DNA from 4 places in the Streptomyces sp. NPDC014995 genome. Region 2 is predicted to be linked to each of the others. Evidence: riboswitches for the same ligand, from Rfam matches in the RefSeq annotation. Region 2 holds a riboswitch; each other region holds the start of a gene.
The links. Region 2 has a riboswitch for cyclic di-AMP ahead of ACF1A1_RS31650 (M23 family metallopeptidase). Riboswitches for the same ligand answer to the same signal wherever they lie in the genome.
Positions count from the first base shown of each region.

Region 1: it holds a riboswitch for cyclic di-AMP, as region 2 does, so the genes downstream of both, ACF1A1_RS10045 (NlpC/P60 family protein) here and ACF1A1_RS31650 (M23 family metallopeptidase) in region 2, are expected to answer to the same signal.
Region 3: it holds a riboswitch for cyclic di-AMP, as region 2 does, so the genes downstream of both, ACF1A1_RS28770 (transglycosylase family protein) here and ACF1A1_RS31650 (M23 family metallopeptidase) in region 2, are expected to answer to the same signal.
Region 4: it holds a riboswitch for cyclic di-AMP, as region 2 does, so the genes downstream of both, ACF1A1_RS04410 (M23 family metallopeptidase) here and ACF1A1_RS31650 (M23 family metallopeptidase) in region 2, are expected to answer to the same signal.

Region 1 is NZ_JBIBVX010000004.1:95,018-102,161, forward strand. Features, by position in the region: gene ACF1A1_RS10035 (M23 family metallopeptidase) at 1-119, shown strand, start outside; gene pcrA (DNA helicase PcrA) at 200-2,680, opposite strand; cyclic di-AMP (ydaO/yuaA leader) riboswitch at 2,963-3,137, shown strand; gene ACF1A1_RS10045 (NlpC/P60 family protein) at 3,146-4,324, shown strand; gene ACF1A1_RS10050 (tellurite resistance/C4-dicarboxylate transporter family protein) at 4,570-5,622, shown strand; gene ACF1A1_RS10055 (hypothetical protein) at 5,523-5,876, opposite strand; gene ACF1A1_RS10060 (NlpC/P60 family protein) at 6,398-7,144, shown strand, end outside.
Region 2 is NZ_JBIBVX010000018.1:133,656-140,799, reverse strand. Features, by position in the region: gene ACF1A1_RS31665 (GNAT family N-acetyltransferase) at 1-1,743, opposite strand, end outside; gene ACF1A1_RS31660 (HPr family phosphocarrier protein) at 1,922-2,203, shown strand; gene ACF1A1_RS31655 (GntR family transcriptional regulator) at 2,418-3,110, opposite strand; gene ACF1A1_RS31650 (M23 family metallopeptidase) at 3,298-4,053, opposite strand; cyclic di-AMP (ydaO/yuaA leader) riboswitch at 4,067-4,234, opposite strand; gene ACF1A1_RS31645 (M16 family metallopeptidase) at 4,434-5,822, opposite strand; gene ACF1A1_RS31640 (M16 family metallopeptidase) at 5,819-7,144, opposite strand, start outside.
Region 3 is NZ_JBIBVX010000015.1:171,914-179,057, reverse strand. Features, by position in the region: gene ACF1A1_RS28785 (DUF501 domain-containing protein) at 1-43, opposite strand, end outside; gene ACF1A1_RS28780 (septum formation initiator family protein) at 84-560, opposite strand; gene eno (phosphopyruvate hydratase) at 705-1,994, opposite strand; gene ACF1A1_RS28770 (transglycosylase family protein) at 2,351-3,043, opposite strand; cyclic di-AMP (ydaO/yuaA leader) riboswitch at 3,048-3,214, opposite strand; gene ACF1A1_RS28765 (transglycosylase family protein) at 3,419-4,480, opposite strand; gene ACF1A1_RS28760 (cytochrome P450) at 4,664-5,980, opposite strand; gene ACF1A1_RS28755 (sel1 repeat family protein) at 5,977-7,144, opposite strand, start outside.
Region 4 is NZ_JBIBVX010000002.1:17,367-24,510, reverse strand. Features, by position in the region: gene ACF1A1_RS04440 (NUDIX domain-containing protein) at 1-636, shown strand, start outside; gene ACF1A1_RS04435 (ASCH domain-containing protein) at 768-1,148, shown strand; gene ribA (GTP cyclohydrolase II) at 1,161-1,796, opposite strand; gene ACF1A1_RS04425 (MarR family winged helix-turn-helix transcriptional regulator) at 1,911-2,426, opposite strand; gene ACF1A1_RS04420 (dihydrofolate reductase family protein) at 2,554-3,681, shown strand; tRNA gene ACF1A1_RS04415 (tRNA-Met) at 3,925-3,998, shown strand; cyclic di-AMP (ydaO/yuaA leader) riboswitch at 4,306-4,465, shown strand; gene ACF1A1_RS04410 (M23 family metallopeptidase) at 4,473-5,495, shown strand; gene ACF1A1_RS04405 (aldo/keto reductase) at 5,634-6,578, shown strand; gene ACF1A1_RS04400 (PrsW family intramembrane metalloprotease) at 6,712-7,144, opposite strand, start outside.

The DNA of each region.
Region 1 (7,144 bases), on a different contig from region 2:
ACTCCGGGAACTCCGGCAACTCGACCGGTCCGCACCTGCACTTCGAGGTCCGGCCGGGCGGGGGCTCCTCGATCGACCCGCTGTCGTGGCTGCGCAGCCACGGCCTCGACCCGACGTAGAGCAAGCCGCGGCCGGTCCGCCGTGCGAGCCCCCGCTGTTCAGCGGGGGCTTTCTTCGTGAGCGGCCCGGGACCGGGGTGTTACAGCTTCTCCACCGGCGCGTACCGCAGCAGCAGCCGCTTCGGCTTGGTGTCGCCGAAGTCGATCGTCGCCTCCGCGTTGGCGCCCGTGCCCTTCACCCCGACGACCGTGCCGAGCCCGAACTGGTCGTGCGTGACGCGGTCCCCGACGGCCAGCGAGACCACCGACTGCTCCGCGGTCCGCCGGGTGGCGAAACCGGACGCGCCGGCCGCCGAGGACCGCGAGCGGGACGAGGACAGCGAGGCCGCCACCGCGGACGCCGGACCGGAGGACACGGGCGAGGTGGCTCCCGTCCGCTTCCAGTCGACATGCGTGGCCGGGATCTCCTCCAGGAACCGGGAGGGCGGGTTGTACGACGGCTGTCCCCACGCGCTGCGCATCGCGGACCGGGTCAGGTAGAGCCGCTCCCGCGCGCGCGTGATGCCGACGTAAGCCAGGCGGCGCTCCTCCTCCAGCTCCTTGGTCTGACCGAGGGCACGCATGTGCGGGAAGACGCCGTCCTCCATGCCGGTCAGGAACACCACCGGGAATTCGAGGCCCTTGGCGGTGTGCAGGGTCATCAGGGTGATGACGCCGGAGCCGTCCTCGTCCTCGTCGGGGATCTGGTCGGAGTCGGCGACCAGGGCGACCTGCTCCAGGAACTCGGCCAGACTCACCGACTCCTCCCCGCGCTCCTGCTCGAACTCCAGGGCGACGGCGGCGAGTTCCTGGAGGTTCTCGATCCGGGTCTCGTCCTGCGGGTCGGTCGAGGCCTGCAACTCGGCCAGGTAACCGGTCCGTTCGAGGACGGCCTCCAGGACCGTCGCCGGGCCGGCGCCCGACTCGACGATCGTGCGCAGCTCCTCCATCAGCACGTTGAACCGCTTCACGGCGTTCGTCGACCGCGCCGCCATGCCGTACGCCTCGTCGACGCGGCGCAGTGCCTGCGGGAAGCTGATCCTCTCTCGCTGGGCGAGGGCGTCGATCATGGCCTCGGCGCGCTCGCCGATGCCGCGCTTGGGGACGTTGAGGATGCGGCGCAGCGGCACCGAGTCCTCGGGGTTGGCCAGGACCCGCAGGTAGGCCAGGACGTCCCGGACCTCCTTGCGCTCGTAGAAGCGGACGCCGCCGACGACCTTGTAGGGCAGGCCGACGCGGATGAAGATCTCTTCGAAGACACGGGACTGGGCGTTGGTGCGGTAGAAGACGGCGACGTCGCCGGCCTTCGCCTCGCCCGCGTCCGTCAGGCGGTCTATCTCGTCCGCGACGAACTGCGCCTCGTCGTGCTCGGTGTCGGCGACGTAGCCGGTGATGCGCGCGCCCGCGCCCGCGTTGGTCCACAGGTTCTTGGGGCGGCGGGACTCGTTGCGCTCGATGACCGCGTTGGCGGCGGAGAGGATCGTCTGCGTGGAGCGGTAGTTCTGCTCCAGCAGGATCGTCGTCGCGTCCGGGTAGTCCTCCTCGAACTGGAGGATGTTGCGGATCGTCGCCCCCCGGAAGGCGTAGATCGACTGGTCGGCGTCGCCCACGACGCACAGCTCCGCCGGCGGGAGGTCGTCCTCGCCGGGCGGGACGTCGACGGGGTGCTCGGAGGTGCCGACGAGCTCGCGGACGAGGGCGTACTGGGCGTGGTTGGTGTCCTGGTACTCGTCGACCAGCACGTGCCGGAAGCGGCGGCGGTAGTGCTCGGCGACGTCCGGGAACGCGCGGAGCAGGTTGACCGTCGTCATGATCAGGTCGTCGAAGTCCAGGGCGTTCGCCTCGCGCAGCCGCGACTGGTAGAGGGCGTATGCCTGGGCGAGGGTCTTCTCGAAGCCGTCGGCGGCCTGGGCGGCGAAGTCCTCCTCGTCGATCAGCTCGTTCTTCAGGTTGCTGATCTTGGCGCTGAAGGACTTCGGCGGGAAGCGCTTGGGGTCGAGGTCCAGGTCGCGGCAGACCAGGGCCATCAGACGCTTGGAGTCGGCGGCGTCGTAGATCGAGAACGACGACGTGAAGCCGAGCCTCTTGCTCTCGCGGCGCAGGATGCGCACGCACGCGCTGTGGAAGGTCATCACCCACATCGCGTTCGCGCGCGGGCCGACGAGCTGCTCGACGCGCTCCTTCATCTCACCGGCGGCCTTGTTGGTGAAGGTGATCGCGAGGATCTGGCCCGGGTGGACGTGGCGCTCGGCGAGCAGGTGGGCGATGCGGTGGGTGAGCACGCGCGTCTTGCCGGAGCCGGCACCGGCGACGATGAGCAGCGGGGTGCCGGAGTGGACGACGGCGGCGCGCTGGTTGTCGTTGAGCCCCTCCAGGAGCGCCGCGGCGTCGATCGCCGGGCGTGGGGCGCCGTCGCGGTAGTAGGCGTCCCGGTCCGGGGGCACGTCGAACTTCCCGCCGAACAGATCGTCCGGAAGCGGCTCCGGAGTGTGATCGCCCTCGGGCGGTGGCGGGGGTTCCTCGTCGTGGCCGCGCGGGGCCTGGAGGTCCGCCAGGAAGCTGTCGTCAAAGAGGCTGCTCATCGCTCTCCGAGTCTAGGGTGCCCCACCGACAACCGGCCGCCGTCCCCAGAACATCCCGGTTTTCCCCCGGTTCCGGAAGCCGACGATCTTCCGGTGCCGCCCGCCCGGCACCCTCTCACCCTCCAGGACGACCTGGTCACGCTGTGCGACGAATCGGGAAACCCGGACCGAGGTCACGAAAATGTATCGGGCATATCACCCATCAACCTTCACAGGGGCCACACGAGTTGGCTACCGTGCCGGGCAGGCCGTACGACCTCCACCGGCGAACCTCGCCGGGCCGCGCGGCCTCCGCCGAGTCCGGCGTGCCCCCTCGCGGCAGCCGGAGCCGGGGACCCACCGAGACCTTGGGGTGAATCGGCCCGACTCCCCTTCCGGGGACGAGCCGTAGGGCAACCCTTCCGAAGCACCCGCCCGAACCCGACAGCTAACCCGGTAGGCGGAACACGGAAGGAGTCGCCTCCCTTGGCGTCGCAGCACCGCAAGCCGCGCCCCACGGGTACGCGCGTAGCAGGCCTACGCACGCCCGCCCTCGCCACCGCCGCCCTCACCTCGGTGGCCCTGCTCTCCCAGACGGCCGACGCCGCACCCTCCACCGACGGCAAGCCGAGCCTGGAGGAGGTCGAGAAGAAGGTCGACGACCTCTACCGCCAGGCGGAGTCGGCCACCGAGAAGTACAACGCCGCCAAGGAGAAGACGACCAAGCAGCGCCAGCGCGTCGACTCCCTCCTCGACGACGTGGCCCAGCGCACCCAGAATCTCAACGAAGCGCGGGAGCAGCTGGGTTCCTTCGCGGCCGCCCAGTACCGCACCGGTGCCTCCGCGCCCGACACGGCGACCTTCCTGCTGGCGGACACTCCGCAGGACTACTTCGACCAGAACCAGCTGATGAGCCGGCTGACCGACCGGCAGAAGGACGCGGTCGACGACTACGTCACCGAGCAGTCGGAGACGATGAAGAAGCGTCAGGAGGCCGCGCAGAGCCTCCAGACGCTCACCGAATCGCAGAACGACCTCAAGACCGCCAAGGCCACCGTCCAGAAGAAGCTGAGCACCGCACGCGCGCTGCTGTCGCAGCTGACGGCGGAGGAGAAGGCGCGGCTCGCCGCGATCGAGCGGCAGAAGCAGCAGGAGGCCGCCCGCAAGGCGGCGGAACTGGCGCAGCAGCAGGCGGCGGAGGCGGCGGCCGCGCAGCAGGAGAGCGACGCCTCGTCGAGCACGAGCGGTTCGTCGGGCACCGGTACGTCCGGCACCGGTTCGTCCTCGTCCACGGACTCGTCCTACGCCACCAAGGCCGAGAAGGCGCTCGCCTTCGCCCGCGCCCAGATCGGCAAGCCCTACGTCTGGGGCGCCACGGGCCCCGAGTCCTACGACTGCTCCGGCCTCACCCAGGCCGCCTGGAAGGCCGCCGGCGTCACCCTTCCGCGCACCACCTACGACCAGGTGAACGCGGGCACCACCGTCCCCCTCGCCGACGCCCTGCCGGGCGACCTGATCTTCTTCTACGACGACGTCACCCACGTCGGCATCTACATCGGCAACGGCATGATGATCCACGCCCCGAAGCCGGGCACGTACGTGCGCGAGGAGTCGGTGTTCTACGACGGCGAGTCGTCGATCCACAGCGTGGTGCGACCTGCCTGAGCGACGGGGCCGAGCTGTCGGGCCTGAGCGACCGGGCTGAGCTGTCGGCCTGAGCGATCGCCCCCGGCCCGGTGGGCCGGGGGCACGCGCGCGTGGAGGTGCGTTTCGCGGCGGCGTACCTCCTGCCCCTGCGCCGAGGGGTGCGGTGTTGAGGAGTCCCCGCCTGTCCTGCGCCCGCGCGTATTTCCCCGCTCCCGCGCGCGTGCCCCCGCGCAAGCCGCTCCGCGCTCCTTACCATCGGCCGCATGCCCGGCTCCTCCCCCCTGCGCTCCTGGCGGGCGCAGCGTCCGCCGGCGGCCGGGGCCGCTGTGCCGGCGACCGGCATCCTGTCGATCGGTCTGCGTCTGACCGGGTACGAGGTGCTGTCCCGGATCGCCCTCGCGCTGGCGGGCGCCGCCTGGGTGGCGCTGGCGGCGGACTTCGTCGTACGGCTGCTGTGGGAGCGCGAGGTGTGGCGGGCCGCGGCGGGTACACCGGCCGCGCTCACGGCCGTGGCGGCGACCGCCGTGCTCGGCACCCGGGTCTCCGCGCTCGGCTGGCAGTCGCTCGCCGGGGCGCTGCTGGCGCTGGCGGCGGTGCTGTGGCCGGTGCTGCTGGTGGACGTCGTACGGCACTGGGGGCGGCGTATGCCCGGGACGATGTTCCTGTGTTGCGTGGCCACACAGGGGCTGGCCGTACTGGGCACGACCCTGGCACGCGCCGTGGCGTCGGCCTGGCTCGCGCACATCGCGCTCGTGCTGTTCTGGCTCGGTCTGGTGCTCTACGGTCTCGCGCTGCCCCGCTTCGACCCGCGGCAGGTGGCCGAGGGCGCCGGGGACCTCTGGGTGGCGGGCGGCGCGCTCGCCATCTCGGCACTGGCGGGCGCGCGGCTCCTCGGGGCCGAGGGCGGCGGCCTGTACCTGTGGAACGAGGAGGACAGCGACGCCCTGCGCAAGGTGACCGTCGTGCTGCTGATCCTCGACCTGAGCTGGTACGCCGCGCTACTCCTCGCCGAGGTGCGGTGGCCGCGGCCGCGCTACGACCTGCGCCGCTGGGCGACGGTGTTCCCGATGGGGATGACGGCGGCGGCGACCCTGTCCGTCGCCGCCGCCGTCGACGTCCCGTGGCTGAAGGGCCCCGGGCAGGCGCTGCTGTGGGTCGCAGTCGCGGCCTGGCTGGCCGCCACCGTTGGGGGCGGTCCTGGCCGCCCGCGCGTCCGTCAGGTCCAGAGCACCGCGATGAAGATGTTGGCCACGGTCAGCAGGCCGACCAGGCCGAACAGCGGCTTCTCCACCTTCTCGTCGTCCCGCTTCACGTAGACGAGCCCGAGGATCACGATCAGCAGGGCGAGCTTCACGCCGATCTTGATGTTGTCGACCTGCTGGTCGTCCGCCTGGTTGAGGCCCACCAGGATCACGCCGGTGACCAGCATCGTCGCCGCGCCGTGCAGCATCGCGGGGACGAAGCGGGCCGTGCCCTGGCCCATCGCCTTCATCTGCGTGAGGAAGCCGCCGAGCAGTGCGGCGATGCCGATGATGTGCAGGCCGACGAAAAGATGGATGAGTACGTCCATGAGCCGGATGCTAATCAGCCGCTCAGGTGCCGCCGGACACCGGCCCACCCTGCCCACTCTGCGTGACGGCCACCGGCTACCCCCTCCGGCCCGTCGGGCACCGCGCGCCTGCATATATGCGCGCCATAGCACTCCGTCGCGTGAACGTGACCCGAATGCGCCGCATCGGTCAGCGCGCTGCGCGAAGCCGACACCTCCCGACCGGATCGCTGAGCACTTCCGGTCACCCGGCAGTCCACTCGCGACACTTCCGCACATTGCGTTACCGACCGGACAGGGACGGGCCTAGCGTCCTCCCCCAGGTGACCGGCTCCCCACCGCCGCCCGGGCCAGGGGCGGCAGTCGGCCACCACCGCCGAGAAGTCCGGCGGCGCCCCGCTCCCCTGTGCGGGCCGCCGCCGGACGCGTCAGCCGCACCCCGCGGCCGTACGCCCGTCCGCTCCCCCCTGGCGGCCGAGCCCCGCCCGGACCCCTGACGGCCGTACCGACGAGGCGGTCGTACGAAAGGACGTGCAGTCCCAGTGGCAGCGCACCGCAAGCCCCGACAGCGCTCGCTCGGCGGCCATACCGTCCGCACGGCGGCCACCATCGCCCTCGCCGGCGCGGCGGGCGCCGCGGCTTTCGACGGAACCGGACACGCCGAGCCGAACCCCACACCGGCGCAGGTGAAGGCCAAGGTGGACAGGCTGTACCAGGAGGCGGAGGCCGCCACCGAGAAGTACAACGGCGCGCAGGAGAAGGCGACGGCGGCCGAGCAGCGGCTGAAGGCCTTGCAAGACGAGGCCGCGCGCAAGGAGGCACGGCTCAACTCGGCGCGCGGGCGGCTGGGTTCGATAGCGGCGGCACAGTACCGCAGCGGTGGACTCGACCCGGCGATGCAGTTGGCCCTTTCCGACGATCCCGACCAGTACCTCGACGGTGCCGCCTTCGCCGAACGCGCCGGTGACCGCCAGTCCGCCACCGTCGCGCGCGTCCGCGGGCAACTGGGTGAGATCGAGCGGCTGCGCGGCGCCGCCCGCGTCGAACTGACCGCTCTGAAGACGCGTCAGGCGGAGCTGAAGCGGCACAAGAAGACGATCACCGGCAAGCTGGCGGCGGCACGACGGCTGCTGTCCCAGCTGACGGCACAGGAGCGCGCCCGGCTCCAGGGAGGCGCGAGCGGCACGACGGGCACCCGGGCCTCACGGACCTCGACGGCAGCCCGCGACAGCCTCCAGGCCCCCGGCTCCGCGACCACGGCCGCCCCCCATGCGCGTGCGGCGGCGGCC
Region 2 (7,144 bases):
GTCGCCGGGCGACACCTCGCCGATCGCCGGGATCGCCGTCACCACGACGGCGTCGCAGGTCTCGTCGGCCAGGGCCCGCGCCAGCGCCGCGTGGAAGTCGTCCGCCGACGCCTCCGTGGTGAGGTCCAGCGGGGGCAGCGGGCGCAATCCCTCGGAGAGGCAGGCGTCGTAGGTCAGCAGCCCCAGCGACTCGGAGTTGCCCAGGATGGCCACCCGCGGACCTCCCGGCAGCGGCTGGCGGGCGAGCAGGAGGCCGGCGTCCACCAACTCGGTGATGGTGTCCACGCGGATCACGCCGGCCTGCCGCAGCAGCGCCGACACCGTCGCGTGCGGCAGCCGCGTGGCCCGTACGGCGTGCCCCTGGGGGGCGGATCCGGCGCCCTGCACCACCACGAGCGGCTTCACCGCCGCCGTACGCCGCGCGAGGCGGGTGAACTTGCGCGGGTTGCCGATGGACTCCAGGTACATGAGGGCGACATCGGTGTCGGGGTCGTCGTACCAGTACTGCAGGACGTCGTTGCCGGAGACGTCGGCGCGGTTGCCGGACGAGACGAACGTCGACACGCCGGTGACGCCGGTGACGCCTCCGCCGCGCCGGTGCAGCCGGGACAGCAGGGCGATGCCGATGGCGCCGGACTGGGCGAACAGTCCGATGCGGCCGGGCCGGGGCATCTCCGGCGCCAGGGACGCGTTGAGCCGCACCTGCGGGGAGGCGTTGATGATCCCGAAGGCGTTGGGCCCGATGATCCGCATCCCGTACGCGCGCGCGTGGCGCACGAGTTCGCGCTGGCGCTCGCGTCCCTCGGGGCCGCTCTCCGCGTATCCGGCGGCGAGGACGACGAGTCCCTGCACGCCGTGTTCGCCGCACTCGGTGACGACCTCGGGCACGCGCTCGGCCGGGACGGCGACGACGGCGACGTCGACGGGCCCGTCGATGTCGCGCACCGAGCGGTGGGCGGGCACCCCGTCGAGCTCCTTCAGGTCCTCGGGGAACGCCTTGTTGACCGCGTACAGGCGCCCGGTGAAGCCTGCCGCCCGGAGATTGCCGAGGATGCTGCGGCCGACGCCGCCGGGGGCGCGGCCGGTGCCGACGACGGCGACCGAGCCGGGCACCAGCAGCCGCCGTACGGAGCGGGCCTCTGCACGCTGCTCCCGCGCGCGCTGCACGGCCAGGGAGCGCTCGGTGGGTTCGAGGTCGAACTCCAGGCGGACGACGCCGTCCTCGAAGCTGCGCTTCTGGGTGTATCCGGCGTCCGTGAACACCTTGATCATCTTGCTGTTGGCGGGGAGCACCTCGGCGGCGAACCGTCGGATGCCGCGCTCGCGCGCGACGGCCGCGATGTGTTCCAGCAGCGCGGAGGCCACGCCCCTGCCCTGGTGGGCGTCCTGCACGAGGAAGGCGACCTCGGCCTCGTCGGCGGGCCCGGAGGCGGGCAGACCGTCGGCACCGATGCGGTCATAGCGTACGGTGGCGATGAACTCGCCGCCGACCGTGGCCGCGAGTCCCACCCGGTCCACAAAGTCGTGGTGCGTGAAGCGGTGGACGTCCTTGGCGGACAGACGCGGGTAGGGCGCGAAGAAGCGGTAGTACTTCGACTCGTCCGAGACCTGCTCGTAGAAGCTGACCAGGCGCTCGGCGTCATCAACGGTGATGGGGCGGATGCGCGCGGTGCCGCCGTCGCGCAGCACCACGTCGGCTTCCCAGTGGGCGGGGTACTCGTGCCGGTCCGGCGCGCTCTGCATGGGGCCCAGACTACGGCTCGCGTCCGACAAGGGCGCAGGGCAGTCTGTGGAGGACGGAACGTCGGGTCGAGGCCGCGACCCGACGACCACGGCGGAACGGGACGCAGGACCGTTCCGGGCACGCTTCACGTGTGGAACACTGGTCTAGACAACCCTGAACACCGAAGGGCAGCATCACATGGCTGAGCGCCGCGTCAACGTCGGCTGGGCCGAGGGCCTCCACGCCCGCCCCGCCTCCATCTTCGTCCGAGCCGCCACGGCCGCAGGCGTCCCGGTGACGATCGCCAAGGCGGGGGGCAACCCCGTCAACGCGGCCTCCATGCTGGCCGTGCTCGGCCTGGGCGCCCAGGGCGGCGAGGAGATCGTCCTCGCCTCCGACGCCGAGGGCGCGGACGTCGCCCTCGACCGGCTGGCCAAGCTGGTCTCCGAGGGGCTCGAGGAGCTTCCCGAGACCGTCTGAGCCCCGCTCGCAGCGCACACGGAGCCGCGTCGCCCTTCCCCGGGCGGCGCGGTTCCGCCGTTTCACGCGGTCGCTCCGGAGAATTGCCGGAGACCGGACGGGAAAAGTCCGCGAGCACACGAAGAGCGCGCCGCCGGGAATTCCGGGGCGCGTCGAAAAAGGGCAGCGGAAATACGTCTCCGCCGAATTCCCCTCTTTGTATACGGCTCCCGTGTTAATGCCGCTGGCCCGACATGTTTACGACGTGTTGCGAAGTCCTCACACGATCCTGGCGGTCCCCGCCCGCGAAGCGCAGCCGGTGTGCGGTGGACGAGCGCTCGGTGTGCAGCGCCGTCACCGCCCGCGCGCGCTCGCCGTCGCCGCGCGCCACCGCGTCCACGATCGCGCCGTGCTCCGTCCAGGACTCCACCGGGTTGGCCGGTGCGTCCACCACGTACATCCAGGCGATCTTGTGGCGCAGCTGGGTGAGCGTGGCGGTCAGGGCGTGGCTGCCGGAGGCCTGGGCGAGCGTCTCGTGGAACCACCCGCCCAGGGAGCGCAGATCCTCGCTGCTGCCCCTCCTGGCGCGCTCCTGCCCCAGCCGGACGAGTCCGCGCAGCACCTTCAGATGCGCCTCGGTGCGTCGCTGGGCGGCCCGGGCGGCGCCGAGCGGCTCCAGGAGCATGCGCATCTCCAGCAGGTCGGCGGCCTCCTGCTCGGTCGGTTCGGCGACGCACGCGCCCGCGTGCCGCCGTGTGACGACGAAGCCCTCCGCCTCCAGGGTGCGCAGGGCCTCCCGGACGGGGACGCGCGAGACGCCGTAGCGGCGCGCGAGGAGTTCCTCGGTGAGGCGGCTGCCGCGCTCGTAGACACCCGCGACGATGTCGTCCCGGATGGCCGTGCACACCGAGTGCGCCGGAATACGCATACCGACCTCCGCCTTAATCCCCGTGAAACGTCGACGAATGACGTGTGGTCAGTGACTCTATTGCAATGAGTCCCCATTTCCGATGGCGGGCCGGAATCCATGGATATTTTTTGGACAGCGGGGCGCATGAAACGGCGAAAGCCCCGGCCACACGGGCCGGGGCTGCACGATCTGTCGCCGTACGTCGTCAGACGTTCACGCCGTGCTGGCGGAGGTAGGCGACCGGGTCGATGTCCGAGCCGTACTCCGCGCTCGTACGGGCCTCGAAGTGCAGGTGCGGGCCGGTGACGTTGCCCGTCGCGCCGGAGAACCCTATCCGCTGGCCCGGGGTGACCTTCTGGCCCACCGAGACGCTGATGGACGACAGGTGGCCGTACTGGGTGTACGTGCCGTCGTTCATCCGGATCAGGACCTGGTTGCCGTAGGCGCCGCCCCAGCCGGCCTCGACGACGGTGCCGAGCCCGACCGCGTGCACGGAGGTGCCGCTCGAAGCGTGGAAGTCGATGCCGGTGTGGCTGCCGGAAGACCACAGGGAGCCACCGGACTTGTAACCGGTGGAGACGTAGGACCCGGTGATGGGCGACACGAAGGTGTGGAGGCGCTTGCGTTCGGCCTCACGGGCTGCGCGGACCCTGGCCTCGCGCTCCTCCTTGATCTTCGCGGCGGCCTGGGCGGCGGCCTCCTTGCGGGCGGCCTCCTCCTGGGCGGCCTGCTTCTGGGCCGCGGCCTGGTCGTCGATCCGCTCGGCGACGGAGTCGCCGATGGTGACGACGGGGATCAGCCCGGTCTGCTCTGCGGAGGTCTCGGCGGCGAGAGCCGGGGAAGAGGCGACGGTGCCGATGACGCCGGTGGTGGTGAGCGCCGCGATGCCCGCCGCGCGGGCGGTGGTGCGCTGCATCCGGCTGGGACGACGGTGCTTCCCGGTGGCGCAGGTGAACGCCATGAAGTCGAGTGGTCCTTTCCTTCCCTCTCGCCTACCGGGTTAGCTGACGGGTTCGGAGCAGGAAGGTCTCCTACGGACCCCCTCGCGACGAGCGCGGGCGTCCGATTCACCCCAGGGACTGCGTACGTGGGTCCCCGGCTCCCCTGGCTCGCGCCGTACGGGGACTCGGCGATGGCTGTCCGGTGCCGCGGGTGCGGCGCACTGCCCGACGAACAGCCCGGATGAAACTAGACGCGCTCGCTGTCAATCCCCAAACGGATCGCGGCTTTTGTAGCGCATGCCACAGGGCAGACAGGCAACCTCTCCCTCAATTCGGACATCAAGGGGCCCTGATGATCCGTCGGTCACCAGGGCCCCACGCGCGCGTGTCGTCGCGGTGCCTACTCCGCGGACACGACCTTCACCTCTCCGATGCCCAGGGCCTCGACCGGCTCCTTGATCTGGGCGGCGTCACCGACGAGGACGGTCACCAGGCGGTCGACCGGGAAGGCGCTCACCACGGCCGCGGTGGCCTCCACGGTGCCGGTGGCGGCGAGCTGCTGGTACAGCGTCGCCTGGTAGTCGTCGGGCAGGTGCTGCTCGACCTGGTCGGCCAGCGTGCCGGCGACGGCCGCGGCGGTCTCGTACTTCAGCGGCGCCACGCCGACCAGGTTCTGCACGGCGACGTCGCGCTCGGCGTCGGTGAGACCCTCGGCGGCGAGGGTGTGCAGCACCTGCCAGAGGTCCTTCAGCGCGGGACCGGTGTTCGGGGTGTCGACGGAGCCGCTGATGGCGAGCATCGCGGCGCCCGTGCCGTCCGGCGCGGAACGCAGGACCTGCCCGAAGGAGCGCACGCCGTAGGTGTAGCCCTTCTCCTCGCGCAGGACGCGGTCCAGGCGGGAGGTGAGGGTGCCGCCGAGGCAGTACGTGCCGAGCACCTGCGCGGGCCACACGCGCGCGTGCCGGTCGGGGCCGACGCGGCCGATCAGCAGCTGCGTCTGGACGGCGCCGGGACGGTCCACGATGACGACCCGGCCGGCGTCGTCGGCGGTCACCGGCGGCACGGGCCGCGGCTGGGCCGAGGAGCCCGTCCAGGCGCCCAGGGTGTCTCCGAGGAGCGCGTCCAGGTCGACCCCCGTGAGGTCGCCGACGACCACGGCCGTGGCCGTGGCGGGACGGACGTGCTTCTCGTAGAAGGCGCGGACGGCCGCGGAGTCGATGCTCTCGACCGTCTCCGCGGTGCCCTGGCGGGGGCGCGACATGCGCGCGGTGGCCGGGAACAGCTCCTTGGAGAGCTCCTTGGCGGCCCGCCGGGAGGGGTTGGCCAGCTCGTGCGGGATCTCGTCGAGGCGGTTGCGGACGAGTCGCTCGACCTCGCTGTCGGCGAACGCGGGCGCCCTGAGGGCGTCGGCGATCAGGCCGAGGGCCTTGGCCAGGCGGGAGGCCGGGACCTCGAGGCTCAGCCGGACACCGGGGTGGTCGGCGTGCGCGTCGAGGGTGGCGCCGCAGCGCTCCAGCTCGGCGGCGAACTCCTCGGCGGAGTGCTTGTCGGTGCCCTCGGAGAAGGCCCGCGCCATGATCGTGGCGACACCGTCCAGACCGGCCGGCTCGGCGTCCAGGGGCGCGTCCAGGAGGATCTCGACGGCGACGACCTGCTGGCCGGGACGGTGGCAGTGCAGGACGGTCAGGCCGTTGTCGAGCGTCCCGCGCGCGGGGGCGGGGAACGCCCACGGCCTGGCCTCGCCCGCCTGCGGCTGGGGGTGGAAGTCCATCGTGGCGAGCTCGGTCACTGGGCCGCCTCCTCGTTCTCGTCGGCGGTGTTCTCGGTGCTGGCGGTGTTCTCGGCGCTCTCGGCGCCTTCTGTGCTCTCGACGGGCTCGTAGACCAGCACGGCCCGGTTGTCGGGACGCAGACGGGCCTGGGCGACCTCCCGCACCTCCTCCGCCGTGATGTCCAGCACACGCTGGACGGCGGTCAGGGCGAGCTGCGGATCACCGAAGAGCACGGCGTACCGGCACAGTTCGTCGGCGCGGCCGGCGACCGTACCGAGGCGGTCCAGCCACTCGCGCTCCAACTGGGCCTGGGCACGCTCCATTTCCTCGGCCGTGGGGCCCTCCTCGGCGAACCGGGCGAGTTCCTCGTCGATGGCGGTCTCGATGACCGGCACCTCGACGTCGCCGGAGGTCTTCACGTCCAGCCAGCCCAGGGAGGGCGCCCCGGCGAGCCGCAGCAGGCCGAAGCCGGCCGCCACCGCCGTACGGTCGCGGCGGACGAGGCGGTTGTAGAGGCGGGAGGACTCACCGCCGCCGAGGATGGTGAGCGCCAGGTCGACCGCGTCGCACGCGCGCGTGCCGTCGTGCGGCAGGCGGTAGGCGGCCATCAGGGCGCGGGCCGGGACCTCCTCCTCGACGACCTCGCGCAGCTGCTCGCCGATGATGTCGGGCAGGGTGCCGTCGCCGGGGGCGGGCTTGCCGTCGTGGGCGGGGATCGAGCCGAAGTACTTCTCGATCCAGGCGAGCGTCTGCTCCGGGTCGATGTCGCCGACGACCGACAGCACCGCGTTGTTGGGCGCGTAGTAGGTGCGGAAGAACGCGCGCGCGTCCTCCAGGGTCGCCGCGTCCAGGTCGGCCATGGACCCGATCGGGGTGTGGTGGTAGGGGTGGCCGTCCGGGTAGGCGAGGGCGGTCAGCTTCTCGAAGGCCGTGCCGTAGGGGACGTTGTCGTAGCGCTGTCGGCGCTCGTTCTTGACGACGTCGCGCTGGTTCTCCATGGACTCGTCGTCCAGGGCGGCCAGCAGGGAGCCCATGCGGTCGGCCTCGAGCCAGAGGGCGAGCTCCAGCTGGTGGGCGGGCATGGTCTCGAAGTAGTTGGTGCGCTCGAAGCTGGTGGTGCCGTTGAGCGAGCCGCCCGCGCCCTGGACCAGCTCGAAGTGGCCGTTGCCCTTGACCTGGGCGGAGCCCTGGAACATCAGGTGCTCGAAAAGGTGAGCAAGGCCGGTACGCCCCTTGACTTCGTGGCGCGAACCGACGTCGTACCAGAGACACACCGCCGCGACGGGGGTCAGGTGGTCCTCGGAGAGCACCACGCGCAGGCCGTTGGCCAGGCGGTGCTC
Region 3 (7,144 bases), on a different contig from region 2:
CGGTGGGCTCGGTGCGCGGGGTGGGCGGCGGGGGCGTTTCCATGACTGTCTTCAGGCTGTCTTTCTGTCTGTCCGTCTGTCCGTCACTGGTCGGAGGCGTCGGACTTGTCGACCCCGTCCCAGACGTTCGAGTACCAGGGGCGGTCGGCGGCCCCCAGGTCGGCGCGGGTCTGCTTCGCCGCGGCCGGGTCGATGACGATGTAGCCCGTCTCCCCCGGCATCACGTAGTGCAGCCGCAGCCGGATCTGCTGCTCGGCGTACGCGTCGTCCTGCCAGCGTGCCTTGAGGTCGCGCAGTTCTTCCACCCGCTCCCTGGCCTGCTCCTTCTCGCGCTCCAGATCGGCGATCTCGGCGCGCTGGGAGACGTACTGCCGCATGGGGTAGGCCAGGGCCACGACCAGCGAGCACAGGACCAGCGCGAGCAGGGCCGCGCGGCCGGTGAGGCGGGAGCGGCGGGCCTGGCGCCGGGTCTGGGAGCGGTAGACACGGGCCGCCGTCTGCTCGCCCAGCAACCGGATCCTCGTCGCGGTGGAGAAACGGTCCCGGTCCTTCACGGCCATCTGTCCCCGCCTCCCGTCTCACACGTGCGTACGTCCCCGGACACGGTACGGGACCGAGTACGGGGACGTACGTACGACTGGCTGACGATGAGCCCGGTGAGGGTCGGCCCCCGCCCTCGGAGCAGGGGCCGGCCCGTGCCGCGCCTACTGATTCGCGGAGCGGAACCGCGGGAACGCGCTGCGGCCGGCGTACACCGCGGCGTCGTCGAGGATCTCCTCGATGCGCAGCAGCTGGTTGTACTTGGCGACGCGCTCGGAGCGGGCCGGGGCGCCGGTCTTGATCTGGCCGCAGTTGGTGGCGACGGCGAGGTCGGCGATGGTGACGTCCTCGGTCTCGCCGGAGCGGTGGGACATCATGCACTTGAAGCCGTTGCGCTGGGCCAGCTCGACGGCGTCGAGGGTCTCGGTGAGCGAACCGATCTGGTTCACCTTCACCAGCAGCGCGTTGGCGGCGCCCTCCTCGATACCGCGGGCCAGACGCTCGGGGTTGGTGACGAACAGGTCGTCACCGACGAGCTGGACCTTGTCACCGAGCTTGGCGGTGATGGTCTTCCAGCCCTCCCAGTCGTCCTCGAACAGCGGGTCCTCGATGGAGACGAGCGGGTACGCCTCGACGAGCTCGGCGTAGTACTCGGTCATCTCGGCGGCGGAGCGCTCCTTGCCCTCGAAGGTGTAGGAGCCGTCCTTGTAGAACTCGGACGCGGCGACGTCGAGCGCGAGGGCGATCTGCTCGCCGGGGGTGTAGCCGGCCTCCCTGATGGCCTCGAGGATGAGGTCGAGGGCCTCGCGGTTGGAGCCGAGGTTCGGGGCGAAGCCGCCCTCGTCGCCGAGGCCGGTGGACAGGCCCTTGCTCTTCAGGACCTTCTTCAGGGTGTGGTAGACCTCGGTGCCCCAGCGCAGGGCCTCGGAGAAGGACTCCGCGCCGATCGGGGCGATCATGAACTCCTGGATGTCCACGTTGGAGTCGGCGTGCGAGCCGCCGTTCAGGATGTTCATCATCGGCACCGGCAGCAGGTGCGCGTTCGGGCCGCCCAGGTAGCGGAAGAGCGGGAGGTCGCTGGCCTCGGAGGCGGCGTGGGCGACGGCGAGGGAGACGCCGAGGATGGCGTTGGCGCCGAGGGAGCCCTTGTTGTCGGTGGCGTCCAGGTCGAACATGGCCTGGTCGATCAGGCGCTGCTCGGTGGCGTCGTAGCCGACCAGCTCCGGGCCGATCTGCTCGATGACGGCGAGGACGGCCTTCTCGACACCCTTGCCCTGGTAGCGGTTCGGGTCACCGTCGCGGAGCTCGATGGCCTCGAAGGCGCCGGTGGAGGCGCCGGACGGGACGGCGGCACGACCCGTGCTGCCGTCGTCGAGGCCGACCTCGACCTCGACCGTGGGGTTGCCTCGGGAGTCCAGGATTTCCCGGGCTACGACGACGTCGATGGACGGCACGAGCATCTCCTTCTTGGGATGTGACGCTGGTAGTGCGGAGCACGCGGACCGTGATGGAGCCCGCTGAGCCCAGCGACTAGAGCCTAACCGTCCCGGGGCCGTCGGCAGCCGACCGACCGTCCCGTGGACAGACTGACGGTACACATTGTTCCCGGTCGGAACAAAGAGGGCGGGGGAATCCCGGGAACAAGGAGCGAACCGCGGACCACGCCCGGGATGGAAAAACCCCGCCCCGGTGCGTACGGGGGAAGACGCACCGGGGCGGGGAGCCCGTGGGGACGGGGGGGACCCTCACGAGGTCTTCAGCGTGCGGACCTCGTCCGTGAGGGGCCTGCGGCCTTACTGGCAGCCGGATGTCACTTGAGGTGCAGCTGCTGGCCCGGGTAGATGAGGTCGGCGTCCTCGACGATGTCCTTGTTCAGCTGGAACAGCTTCTCCCAGCCGCCCTCGACGTTCTGCTTCTCGGCGATGATGCTGAGGGTGTCACCCTGGACGACCTTGTACTCGCCGTCGCCCTTCTCGACCTTCTTGCCGGTCGGGGTGGTGACCGTCTTCTGGCTCGCGGCCGGACGCTCGGCGGAGCGGGAGGCGCTCTGCTGCTCGGTGGAGCGGGTGCTCTCCGAGGAGCCGCTGGAGGAACCGCCGGAGGAGGACGAGGAGGAGCCGCCGTTGTACGTGGCGTTGGAGAGGCCGACGCCGCAGACCGGCCAGGCGCCCTTGCCCTGACCCGCGAGCACCTTCTCGGCGATCTCGATCTGCTGCGCCTTGCTGGCCTGGTCGGCGGTGGAGGCGTACTGCGTGCCGCCGTACGCGGCCCAGGTGGAGGCGGAGAACTGCAGACCGCCGTAGTAACCGTTGCCGGTGTTGATGGACCAGTTGCCGCCGGACTCGCACTGGGCGACGGCGTCCCACTCGGAGGCCGTGGCGGCGGAGGCGGTGCCGGCCGCCATCAGCGGGGCGGCCACGGCGGCGGTGGTGACACCCGCGATGGCGAGGGCGCGAGTGGCCTTGGACGGACGACGGTGCTTGCCCTTGACGGAAAACAGCATGGATCGATCCCCTCACCGACGCCTGCGAGGTGAGCTGTCGGGTTCGGGCCGGTTGAGTTGCCCGGCCACTCCTCCACGGGAGGCGTGGCTTCACCCCTAGCCGCCGCCGTCAACTGCCCGGTGCGGCACTTACCTTGGGTCCCCCGCTCCTGCCTGCGGCGCTTGACGCGACGACTGTTCCCGGGCGGCCACTGGCAGGATTCGGCGTTGCGGCAGCCGGGGCTCGGGTTGCCGAGCGGTCACGACCGTAGACACGCGATCGCCGGAATTTCAAAGACGATCAGGGCTTCTGAGACTCATCCCACACTTTCACCAAACCGGACATTCAGTGCGAAGTGCGACGTGAACTCCCGCCGTTTTCTCGGCTTTTCCGCCCTATTGGACCCCTGTGGCAAGGGTCTGACCGGGGACGATGTTGCCCGGGTCGGCACCGATGAGGTCCTTGTTCTCGGCGTAGAGCGCGCGCCATCCGCCGTCGAGGTCAAGGGAGTCGGCGATGGACGTGAGCGAGTCGCCCGCCCGGACCGTGTAGGCGCCGGCCGTGCCGCTGAGGGTGCCGGCGGCGTGACGGCCGGACGAGGCGGCCGACGTGCCGTCGGTCGCACTTTCGTCGGCGGTGCCGCCCCGGTGGCGGCCGGAGCCGGTGGAACCGGTGTCGGCGGAACCGCTGTCCGTCGACCCGGAGTCGACCGCTCCGGTGTCGACGAGGCTCCAAGAACCCGCACTCTGACCCGACTTGTCCGAGTCGTCCGCCTCGGGCGCCGCCGCGGCCGAGCCGCCCCCCGCCTGCACGCCGCTCGCACCGGAGCCGGTGGACGTATCGGACGTGGAGGAGTTGTCCGGCGTAGAGGAGGAAGAGGACGAAGGGGGCGAGGAGGGCGTATTCGCGGAGTCCGCGGAGGATTCGGCGGACGGGTCGGCGGAGGCGTCCCCGGAACCCTCGGAGGAACCGGAGGAGTTCGAGGAGCCGGACGACCCCTTGGACAGATCCGACAAGCCGGACGTTATGGAGGAGTCGGACGAGTCCTCCGCCACGCCGGTGTCGACGTCCACCGAAGCCGAGTCCTCACTCAGCCCCGACGTCAGCCCGCAGGTGCCCCAGGCGCCGACACCCTGGTCGGCGAGGAGCTTCTGGGCGACGGAGATCTGCTGGTTGCGGCTGGCCAGGTCGGGCCGCGAGGCGTAGTCGAGTCCGCCGTACGCCTCCCAGTCCTCCTGGGTCAGGGCCAGGCCGCCGTACTCGCCGTTGCCCTCGTCGGCGCTCCAGGAGCCACCGGTCTCGCACTCCGCCACCCTGTCCCACACGGTGCCGTCGGCGGCGCTCGCACCGGTGGCGCCGAGCAGCGGGATGGCGATGGCGGAGCCGGTCACGCCGGCCGCGACGAGGAGGGCCGGGGCCTGGCGGGGGCGACGGTGACGACCGTTCCCGGAGAGCATGCGGGGGGCCTTTCTCGAGACAGCAGTGACCCGCGCGGCGGGTGATGCCGGGGCGCCGCGCTGACGAGTGAACGTATAGGCAGACGATCACTTGTCACAAGTTAATGCCGCACAGATCACGTGAAGATCACAGAGTTGAGGAATGGTCACCTTTGCTCCGCGGGACCGGCACATAACGGTCGGTCAGCGGGCGGGTGCGGGGGGTGCGGACGATCCGGGGGCGGGACGGGGGGTGAACTCCACGGGCAGTGTGCGCAGTCCGCGCATGATGAGGCCGCCGCGCCACCTCAACTCGGCCGGATCGACGGCGAGCCGGAGGTCGGGCAGGCGGGTGAGGAGGGTGGCGAGCGCCGTCTGGCCCTCCAGACGGGCGAGCGGGGCGCCCAGGCAGTAGTGGATGCCGTGGCCGTAGCCGAGGTGCTGGTTGTCGCGGCGGGAGAGGTCGAGCGTGTCCGGGTCGGTGAAACGCGCCGGATCGCGGTCGGCGGCCGCGAGCACGACGAGGACGGGGTCGCCGGCGGCGATGTCCTGGCCGCCGATGGTCAGGGGGCGGGTGGCGAAGCGCCAGGTGGCGAGTTCCACGGGGCCGTCGTAGCGCAGGAGTTCCTCGACGCCGGTTTCGAGGAGGGCGCGGTCGCCGGTGGCCAGGGAGTCCTGGAGCCGGTGGCGCTGGTCGGGGTGGGTGAGAAGGGCGTAGGTGCCGTTGCCGATGAGGTTGACGGTGGTCTCGAAGCCGGCGAACAGGAGGATGAAGGCCATGGCCGCGGCCTCGTTCTCGGTGAGGTGCTCACCGTGGTCGGAGGCACGGATGAGACCGGAGATGAGGTCCTCGCCGGGGACGGGCTCGGCGGGGAGGGCCTGGCGCTTGCGGTGGATGAGCTCGGACAGGTAGCCGCGCATCTTCTTCACCGACCGCGCGACACCGCCGCGCGGGCCTCCGCCGTGCCGGATCATCATCCCGGCCCAGTCGCGGAAGTCGTCCTGGTCCTCCCGGGGCACGCCCAGCAGGTCGCAGATGGCGTAGATGGGGAGGGGGAAGGCGAAGTCGTGGATGAGGTCGGCGGTGCCGCGCGGGGCGAACCGGTCGATCAGACTGTCGGTCAGCTCCTGGACGCGGGGGGCGAACTCGGCGACGCGGCGGGGGGTGAACGCCTTGCTGACGAGGCGGCGCAGGCGGGTGTGGTCCGGCGGGTCGATGTTCAGCAGATGCGTCATCAGCTCGGCCTTGCGCTCACCGGGGATACCGGTCTTGCCCTTCGCGTGCGCGGGCTCGTCGTGGTGCGCGGGGTTCTTGGACAGCCGCTGGTCGGCGAGGGCCTGCTTGGCGTCCGCGTACCGGGTGACCAGCCAGGCCTCCACACCGCTGGGGAGCTTCGTGCGGTGCACGGGGGCGTGCTCGCGGAGCCAGGCGTAGGCGGGGTAGGGGTCGGTGGCGAACTCCCAGGTGAAGAGGGCGGGCGCCGGTGGGGTGTCGGTCGGGGGGTGGGGCTGGTCGGTCACTCCTTGACGGTAGCGGGGATTTCGGCGAGGGCCTCGCGGAGGGCCGCGAGCCGGGTGGCGGCCGGCTCCGAGCCGGCTTCGGCGGCTCTGGCCAGCCAGTGTTCGGCCCGGGCGAGGAGGAGGGGGCCGAGGGCCTCTGCCGCCATGCGGTTACCGGCCTGGGCCGCGGTCTCGTAGTGGGAGACGGCGTCGGCCGTCTCTCCCTGCTGAACCAGGTACTCGGCGAACACGTGAGCGCCCCAGGACGGGTTCAGGTCGGCCAGCCTCCGGTACCAGAACCTGGCGTCGGTGTCGTCCCCGGCCAGGGCGGCGAGTCTGGCGAGGGCGTGCGCGGAGTACTCGCTGCCCACCTCTCCCCCTGTGCGCAGGGCCTCGCGGCCCGCCTGCACCACCGTGCCGAAGTCGCCCCGGCTGTGCTGCCGCGCCAGTTTGGCCGCGAACAGCCACTCGTCGGCCCGCACCGGTGGCATGTCCGGCGATCGGAGGGCGTCTGCCACCAGGGGCCCGCTCGCCCGCCAGGTGCCGACCTCCGCGCCGGGGACGAGAAGGCCGACGACGCCGAGCCGGGGCCTGGCTGCCCAGGCCAGGTCCTCCGCCACCACGGGTCCGCCCGTCAGGGCCTCCAACGCCGACAACCGCAGGGCCGCCGTGACCCCGCAGCGGGCCATGCCGACGGCCGCGTGCACCAGTTGGTGCCCGCTCGGCCGCGCGGTCGGCCGGCCCGCCCGCCGCCACTCCTCCCACAACTCCGGTCCCACCGCGAGGAACTGGGCGACGCCCAGGGAGCCGCGATGCCGCCGCGCGTCCACGAGCCGCGGATCCTCGGCCTCGGCGAGACGGGCCAGTTCGGTCCCGCTCCAGCGACAGGTCAGCTCCACCCTGGCCGCCCCGCTCAGCACGCGGGCCGCCGGCCCGTCCCCGAAGCGGTGGGTGTCGTACGCCTCGTCGCGCATGGTGGCCAGGACGAGGACGCCCTCGTGGACGCACTCCGCCAGCAGGCCGGCTGTCAGGCCCTGCTCGCCGAGGTGCCCTTCGAGGTCGTCGAGCCAGACGACGTGGTGTCCGGAGCGGTCGCGGCCGCGCAGGGCGGTGGGCAGGCCGCGCAGGTCGGCGCCCGGCTGGGCGTTGTGGACGCGGGTTCGGACCCTGCCGCCCACCCGTCGC
Region 4 (7,144 bases), on a different contig from region 2:
GACCCCCGCGGCCGTACCGGACTCGACCGCCAAGGGCGCGACCTGACCGGGAACCCCCGGGTCCGCATCCGTGACGTCGAGGTCCTCGCCTGCGACTGGTCGGTCCTGCGCCGCACCACATTCGACTACCGGCACAACGACGGCCACTGGAGCCGCGAGCGGCGCGAGACGTACGACCGGGGCGACGGCGCGACGATCCTGCTCTACGACCCCGAGCGGCATACGGTCCTGCTGACCCGTCAGTTCCGGCTGCCGGCCTACGTCAACGGGCACCCCGACGGCATGCTCCTGGAGACCGCGGCCGGGCTGCTGGACGGCGACGACCCGCAGGAGGCGATCCGCCGTGAGGCCGAGGAGGAGACCGGCCGGACCGTGCACGAGGTCGAGCACGTCTTCGACGCCTACATGAGCCCCGGCTCGGTCACCGAGCGCCTGAGCTTCTTCGCCGCGCCCTACGACGGATCGGTGCCCGGCGCGGACACGGCCGGTGTGGCCGACGAGGGCGAGGACATCACCGTCGTGGAACTGCCCTTCGGCGAGGCGCTCGCTCACGTCCGCAGCGGTGCGATCGCCGACGCGAAGACGATCATGCTCCTCCAGTGGGCCGCGCTCGACGGCCCCTTCCGGCACGCGTGACCCTTCGGCGCGCGTACCCCTTCGGCACGCGTGACCCTTCGCCCCACATGGCCCTTAGGCACGCGTATCCCTTCGGCGCGCGTGACCGGAGAAAAGTGACGTGACGACAGATGTGGCCAGGGGTCGACGGCATGCGGGCGATGGAGCTCGGCATCGCGGACCGGATACGCGTCCGGCTGAACTCCCCCGTCCTGTCCGGGCGAAGGACGGCCACCACCGGGCTGCTCGCGGAGTACCCGGAGGAGACGGAGGGCCTGGAGTACGTCGGTGAGCGCCTCGCCCTCCTCGACGGAGACGGCCGTTCCGTCGCCACCGTCGAGATCACCGGCGCGGAGGGGACCACCTTCGCCGGCGTGACCCGGGAGCATGCGGCGGCCGAGGGGGAGGGTGACGCCGGCCTGGAGGAGTGGCGTGCGGGTCACCGCCGGTTCCGGAGCGCGCAGGCGCGCCGGTGCGGGACGACACGCCCGTGGTGTGCCCGGCGTTCCGGGTGGGTGGAGGAGAAGGCCTGAAGTGGAGGGGCGTCAGCCCACGCCGAGTTCCGTGAGGTCCGCCAGCGGCAGCGTGTGCTGCGTCTGGAGGACCTTCGCGCGCAGGTAGCGCACGTTGTGCGGGGTGGTGAAGACGCCCGTCGGCACCCGGTCGTGGACGTCGATGCCCAGGGTGCGGAGCTGGTCGGCCTTGTCCGGGTTGTTGGACAGCAGGTCCAGGGCGGTGACCTTCAGGGCGCTCAGCATCTGGGCGGCGGCCGTGTAGTCCCGGCCGTCCTCGGGCAGGCCGAGGGCGGCGTTCGCCTCGTAGGTGTCCAGGCCCTGGTCCTGGAGGGCGTACGCGTCGAGCTTGTTGTAGAGGCCGATGCCACGGCCCTCCTGGCGGAGGTAGAGCAGGACGCCGCCGCGGTCGGCTATGCGCTCGACCGCCTCGCGCAGCTGGGGACCGCAGTCGCAGCGGGCGGAGCCGAAGACGTCCCCGGTGAGGCACTCGGAGTGCAGCCGGACCAGCGGGCGGGGGCCGGGGTCGCCGAGGACGACGGCCACGTGTTCCTGGCCGTCGACCAGGCCGTGGAAGGTGACCAGTTCGGCGTCGACCGAGTAGCCGTCGTGGAAGCGCAGCGGTACCCGGACGCGGGCTCGCGGGGTGGCGGCGGGGGTCTGGAGCATGAGGATTCTCCCGGGTCCGGTGGACAGGGCGGTTCTGCTTCAGTTTTGAAGCATTCCGACGGTCGAGACACTACCTCATGCTTGAAATTTGAAGCAATGCTGTTGTGGCGCGACTCACGAGCAGGAGGGCGACGAACGTCTGCGCCACGGGACGTCCTCGGGCGCGCCCGCACCGTCGTCCCCCTGGAGCCCCTGGGCGATGTGCGTGCAGATCTCCTCGAGCTGCCCGACCTGCTCCGGGGTGAGCCGGTCGAAGAGGGAGGCGCGGACCGTCTCGACGTGGCCGGGCGCCGCCCGTTCCAGGACCGCCATGCCCTCGTCCGTCAGGACCGCGATGCTCCCGCGCTTGTCCCAGCGGCAGTTCTCGCGCCGCACCAGTCCGTCCTTCTCCAGGCGCGTCACCGCGTACGTCAGCCTGCTGCGGGTGATCTTCAGCTTCTCCGCCAGATCGGTCATGCGCAGGCGTCGCTCGGGGACCTCGGAGAGGTTGGCCAGGATGGAGTAGTACAGGTGGGGCATGCCGGCCTCATGCTGAAGCTGCCGGTCGATCGCGTCCTCCAGGAGCAGGGAGGCGGCGACGTACGCGCGCCAGGCGCGCTGCTCCTCGGGGGTGAGCCAGCGGATCGTCATACCCCCAGTGTAGGTTTGCTTCAAACTTGAACCAAGGGCTGCGGCCGGTCCGGCCCCGTACCCTCAGCCCTCAGCCCTCAGCCCTCAGCCCAGAGCCCACAGCCCCTCGCCCGGAGAGACCGCGCCGATGCCGTACCCGTACGTCCTGCTGTCCGCAGCCGTCTCCCTCGACGGTTACCTCGACGACACCGGCCCCGACCGCCTGCTGCTCTCCAGCCCCGCCGACTTCGACCGGGTCGACGAGGTGCGGGCCTCCGTGGACGCGATCCTGGTCGGCGCCGGCACCATCCGCGCCGACAACCCCCGCCTCCTGGTCAACTCGCCCGAACGCCGGGCCGCGCGCCTGGCGGCCGGCAGGCCGGAGTACCCCCTCAAGGTCACGGTCAGCGGCTCCGGCGAGCTGGATCCGGCGGCGAAGTTCTGGCACACCGGCGGCGAGAAGGTCGTCTACACGACCGACAAGGGCGCCGAACGCGCGCGGTCACTCGGCCTCGCGGCCGACGTCGTGCCCCTCGGCCCCGGCCTCGACTGGCGGCGGCTCCTGGAACACCTCCACGACGTACGGGGCGTACGGCGGCTGATGGTCGAGGGCGGCGGAACCATCCACACCCAGCTCCTCCAGGAAGGCCTGGCGGACGAACTCCAGCTCGTCCTCGCCCCCCTCTTCGTGGGCACCCCGGACGCCCCCCGGCTCTTCGGTCCCGGGGGCTACCAGGGCGGACGGCTGCGACTCGTGGAGACGCGGCGCATCGAGGACGTCGTCCTGATGCGCTACGAGCCCACCGCGCCCGGCGCCGGCCCGCTCCCCACCGCCGCCGACCGGCACTGGCTGGCCCTCGCCTGCGAGCTGGCGGCCGCCTGCCCGCCGTCGCGGACGGCGTTCAGCGTGGGCGCGGTGGTGGTGGCCGCCGACGGGACCGAGCTGGCGCGCGGCCACTCCCGGGAGGCCGGCGACCCCGTCGTCCACGCCGAGGAGGCGGCCCTCGCCAAGATCGACCCCGGCGACCCCCGTCTGGCCACGGCCACCGTCTACACCAGCCTCGAACCCTGCACCCACCGCTCCTCACGCCCGACCCCCTGCGCCCGACTCGTCCTCGACGCGGGCGTTCCCCGGGTGGTGACGGCCTGGCGCGAGCCGGACACCTTCGTGACCGACGCCGACGGCACCGGACTGCTGACGGCCGCGGGTGTGGACGTCGTCGTCCTCCCGGAGTACGAGGAGCGGGCCAAGGCGCCCAACAGCCATCTCCTGTAGGGCCATTGGCCGAGCGGAGGTCCCTCGGGAAGCCTGCGGAGGGAAGCCCGGTAGGGAAGCCCGGCAGCGGGCCCTCAGGGAGGTCCCTCGGAGGTGCCCCGGGGGTCCAGGGGGAAGTCCCCTGGAGATCCCCCGAGGTCACCAGGGGGTCCCCGGGAGATCCCCGGGGAAGCCCCCAGAGAGGCCCCGGATCAACCCTGGTCTTTCGTGTCCCGCGGATGGCGTACACTGGTGTCATACCGACGCGGGGTGGAGCAGCTCGGTAGCTCGCTGGGCTCATAACCCAGAGGTCGCAGGTTCAAATCCTGTCCCCGCTACTGAAGGTCGAGGGCCGGAATCCTGATACAGGGTTCCGGCCCTCGGTGTGTTCACTCGCTCAATCAAGCTCACGGATCGTGATCGGATGAGCGCCCTGCGCATCACAACTGAGTCACCATCAAAAACGTTGTGACTGCTGAGATGTGGCCGGAGCGAGGTCAACTCGCCCGTTTTTCACCGCTCGTGGGGCGAAAGTCCAGGCCAGAAATGTTGTTGATCAAGAGGAACAGCTTGGAAACCCGGCCCCGCGTCTATTAACGTTCGATAACGCAGCGCGGTCGTCCCAGCCGTCACAAGAGGCGGCTCCGTGCGCACGCGCCGAATCCCGTAAGGGAACCGGGGAACCACCACCTTGGGGTGAATCACGCGTAAGCCGCCGTGGAACAACGGCCGGTATACGCGCGTAGGAGACCTTCCCGCTCCGAACCCGTCAGCTAACCCGGTAGGCGACGGAAGGAAAGGAGTACGCCCGCGTGGCGTCCAACCGGCCTGCCCCAGAAGCCCCCAGCGCGCCCAGCCAGACCTTCGGCTACGGCACCTACCGCACCGACGAGGGCCCCTGGGAGGAGTGGAACCCCACCGCGGAGTCCATTCGCCCGGTACGCGGTCGGCACCGCGTCGCCAAGCAGCGCGGCGGGCTCGCCCGCAGCTCCACCGTTCTCGGCGTCGGCGTCATAGCCGCCGTCGGCGCGGGCGGCATGGCCAGCGCCAACACCGGCAAGCCGCCGGTCTCCATCTCCATGCCGGACCTCCCCTCCGTGGGTTCCCTGATCTCGGACGACGACACCCCCGAGGAGTCCGCGCCCGCCCTCAGCACCTTCGGCACCACCGTCGCCGCGGACGACAGCAGCGAGAGCGCCTCCGACGCCGGCGAGGCGCTGCGCAGCCGGATCATGGCGCAGGCCGAGTCGCAGCAGACCCAGATCGAGGCCAAGGCCCAGGCCGCCGCCGAGGCCGCCGCGGCCAAGGCACAGGCCGATGCGGCCGCCAAGGCCAAGCAGGAGGCGGAGGCCAAGGCCGCCGCCGCGAAGAAGAAGGCCGCCGAGGAAGCCGCGAAGAAGGCCGAGGCCGAGCGCCTCGCCGAACTCGCCAAGCAGTACACGCTGCCGACCTCCTCGTACACCATCACCTCCACCTTCGGTCAGGCCGGCGCCTACTGGTCCTCCGGGTACCACACGGGCCTCGACTTCGCCGCCCCCACCGGCACCCTGATCAAGGCCGTGCACAGCGGCACCATCACGTCGGCCGGCTGGGACGGGTCGTACGGGTACAAGACCGTGCTCACCCTCGACGACGGCACCGAGGTCTGGTACGCCCACCAGTCCTCCATCAGCGTCAGCGTCGGCCAGAAGGTCGCCACCGGTGACGTCATCGGCCGCGTCGGCGCCACCGGCAACGTCACCGGCGCCCACCTCCACCTGGAGGTCCACCCGGGCGGCAGCGCCTCGGGCATCGACCCGGCGGCCTGGCTGCGGGACAAGGGGCTCAGCCTCTGAAGTCTTCCGGGGAATTTCCGGTGGTTCCCGGGGGTCGGTGAGGTCTCCCGTACACGACCCGGACGTTTCCCGGATGTTTGCGAACCCTTGGCCGGAGGCGTGGAATGCGCGCCTCCGGCCGAGGCGTTGACGAAGAGCATGACGTCTCTGCGCAAGCTCGGCTCCTCCGACCTCGAGGTCTTCCCGCTCGCCCTCGGCGGCGACGTCTTCGGCTGGACCGCCGACGAGGCGGCCTCCTTCGCCGTCCTGGACGCCTACACGGCCGCCGGCGGCAACTTCGTCGACACCGCCGACTCCTACTCGGCGTGGGCCGAGGGCAACGGCGGCGGTGAGTCCGAGACCCTGATCGGCAAGTGGGTCAAGGCCCGCGGCAACCGCGACGACGTCGTGATCGCGACGAAGGTGAGCCAGCACCCCGACTTCCAGGGGCTGACCGCCGCCAACATCAAGGCCGCCGCCGACGCCTCGCTGCGACGCCTGGACACCGACCACATCGACCTCTACTACACCCACTTCGACAAGCCCGAGGTGCCCGTCGAGGAGATCATCGGCGCGCTCGACGAGCTGGTGAAGGCGGGCAAGGTGCGGCACATCGCCGCCTCCAACATCTCCCCCGCACGCCTGCGGGCCTCCCTGGAGTTCTCCGACCGCGAGGGCCTCGCCCGGTACGTCGCCCTCCAGCCGCACTACAACCTGGTCTCGCGCGACACGTACGAAGGCGAGCTCCAGGACCTCGCCGACGCCTCCGACCTCGCCGCCGTGCCCTACTTCGCGCTCGCCTCCGGCTTCCTCACCGGCAAGTACCGGCCCGGTACGACCGTGGACAGCGCGCGGGCCGAAGGGGCCGGCAAGCACCTGGGGACCGAGCGGGGGCAGAAGGTCCTCGCCGCCCTGGACGAGATCGCCCGCGCCCACGACACCGAGGTCGCCACGGTGGCCCTGGCGTGGCTCGCGGCCCCGCCGACGGTGGCGGCGCCGATCGCCTCCGCGAGGACCGTGGAGCAGCTGCCGGCGCTGGTGGCGGTGGCCGAGCTGGAGCTGACCCGGACCGAGATCGGGCGGCTCACGCAGGCCTCGGTGTAAGGGCCCGCACTGCGGTGTCCGGTGGGGGGCGGCCCCTACGACGCAGGGCTCACGACATGCCGGTCACGGTTTCAGGCTCACGGCTTCCGGCTCAGGTTTTCCGGTTCGCGTTTTCCGGCGCACGGTTTCCGGTCTACGGCTGGTAGGGGCCGTACCCGGAATACCCGGGCTGCGCTGAGCGGGGGTGCGGGTACTGGTGCTGCGGGTGCGGCTGTGGGTGCGGCTGTGGGTGGGGCTGCTGATGGGGAAGCTGGTGCTGCGGATGCCGGGCCGGTCCCGTCGGATGCCCGTACCCCTGTCCGTGCCCGGGGACCCCGTAGACGGGCCAGGGCGGCATGACGACCTGGACCGGAGGCGCCGTCATACGGGCCGCGTGGTCCAGCGCGGGGCGGGCGATGTCCTTGCGGCGCCACAGCTCGTTCAGCAACTCCCGTTCCCGTACGACGAAGTCGGCGCCGGCCCGGCCGAGGCGTCCCCGGTGCCGTAGGAACGCGAGGGACGTCGCGTACGCCTCGTACCGCGCCACCTCTCGCGCGGCCGGCTTGCCCAGGTGCCGGCGGGCGTGG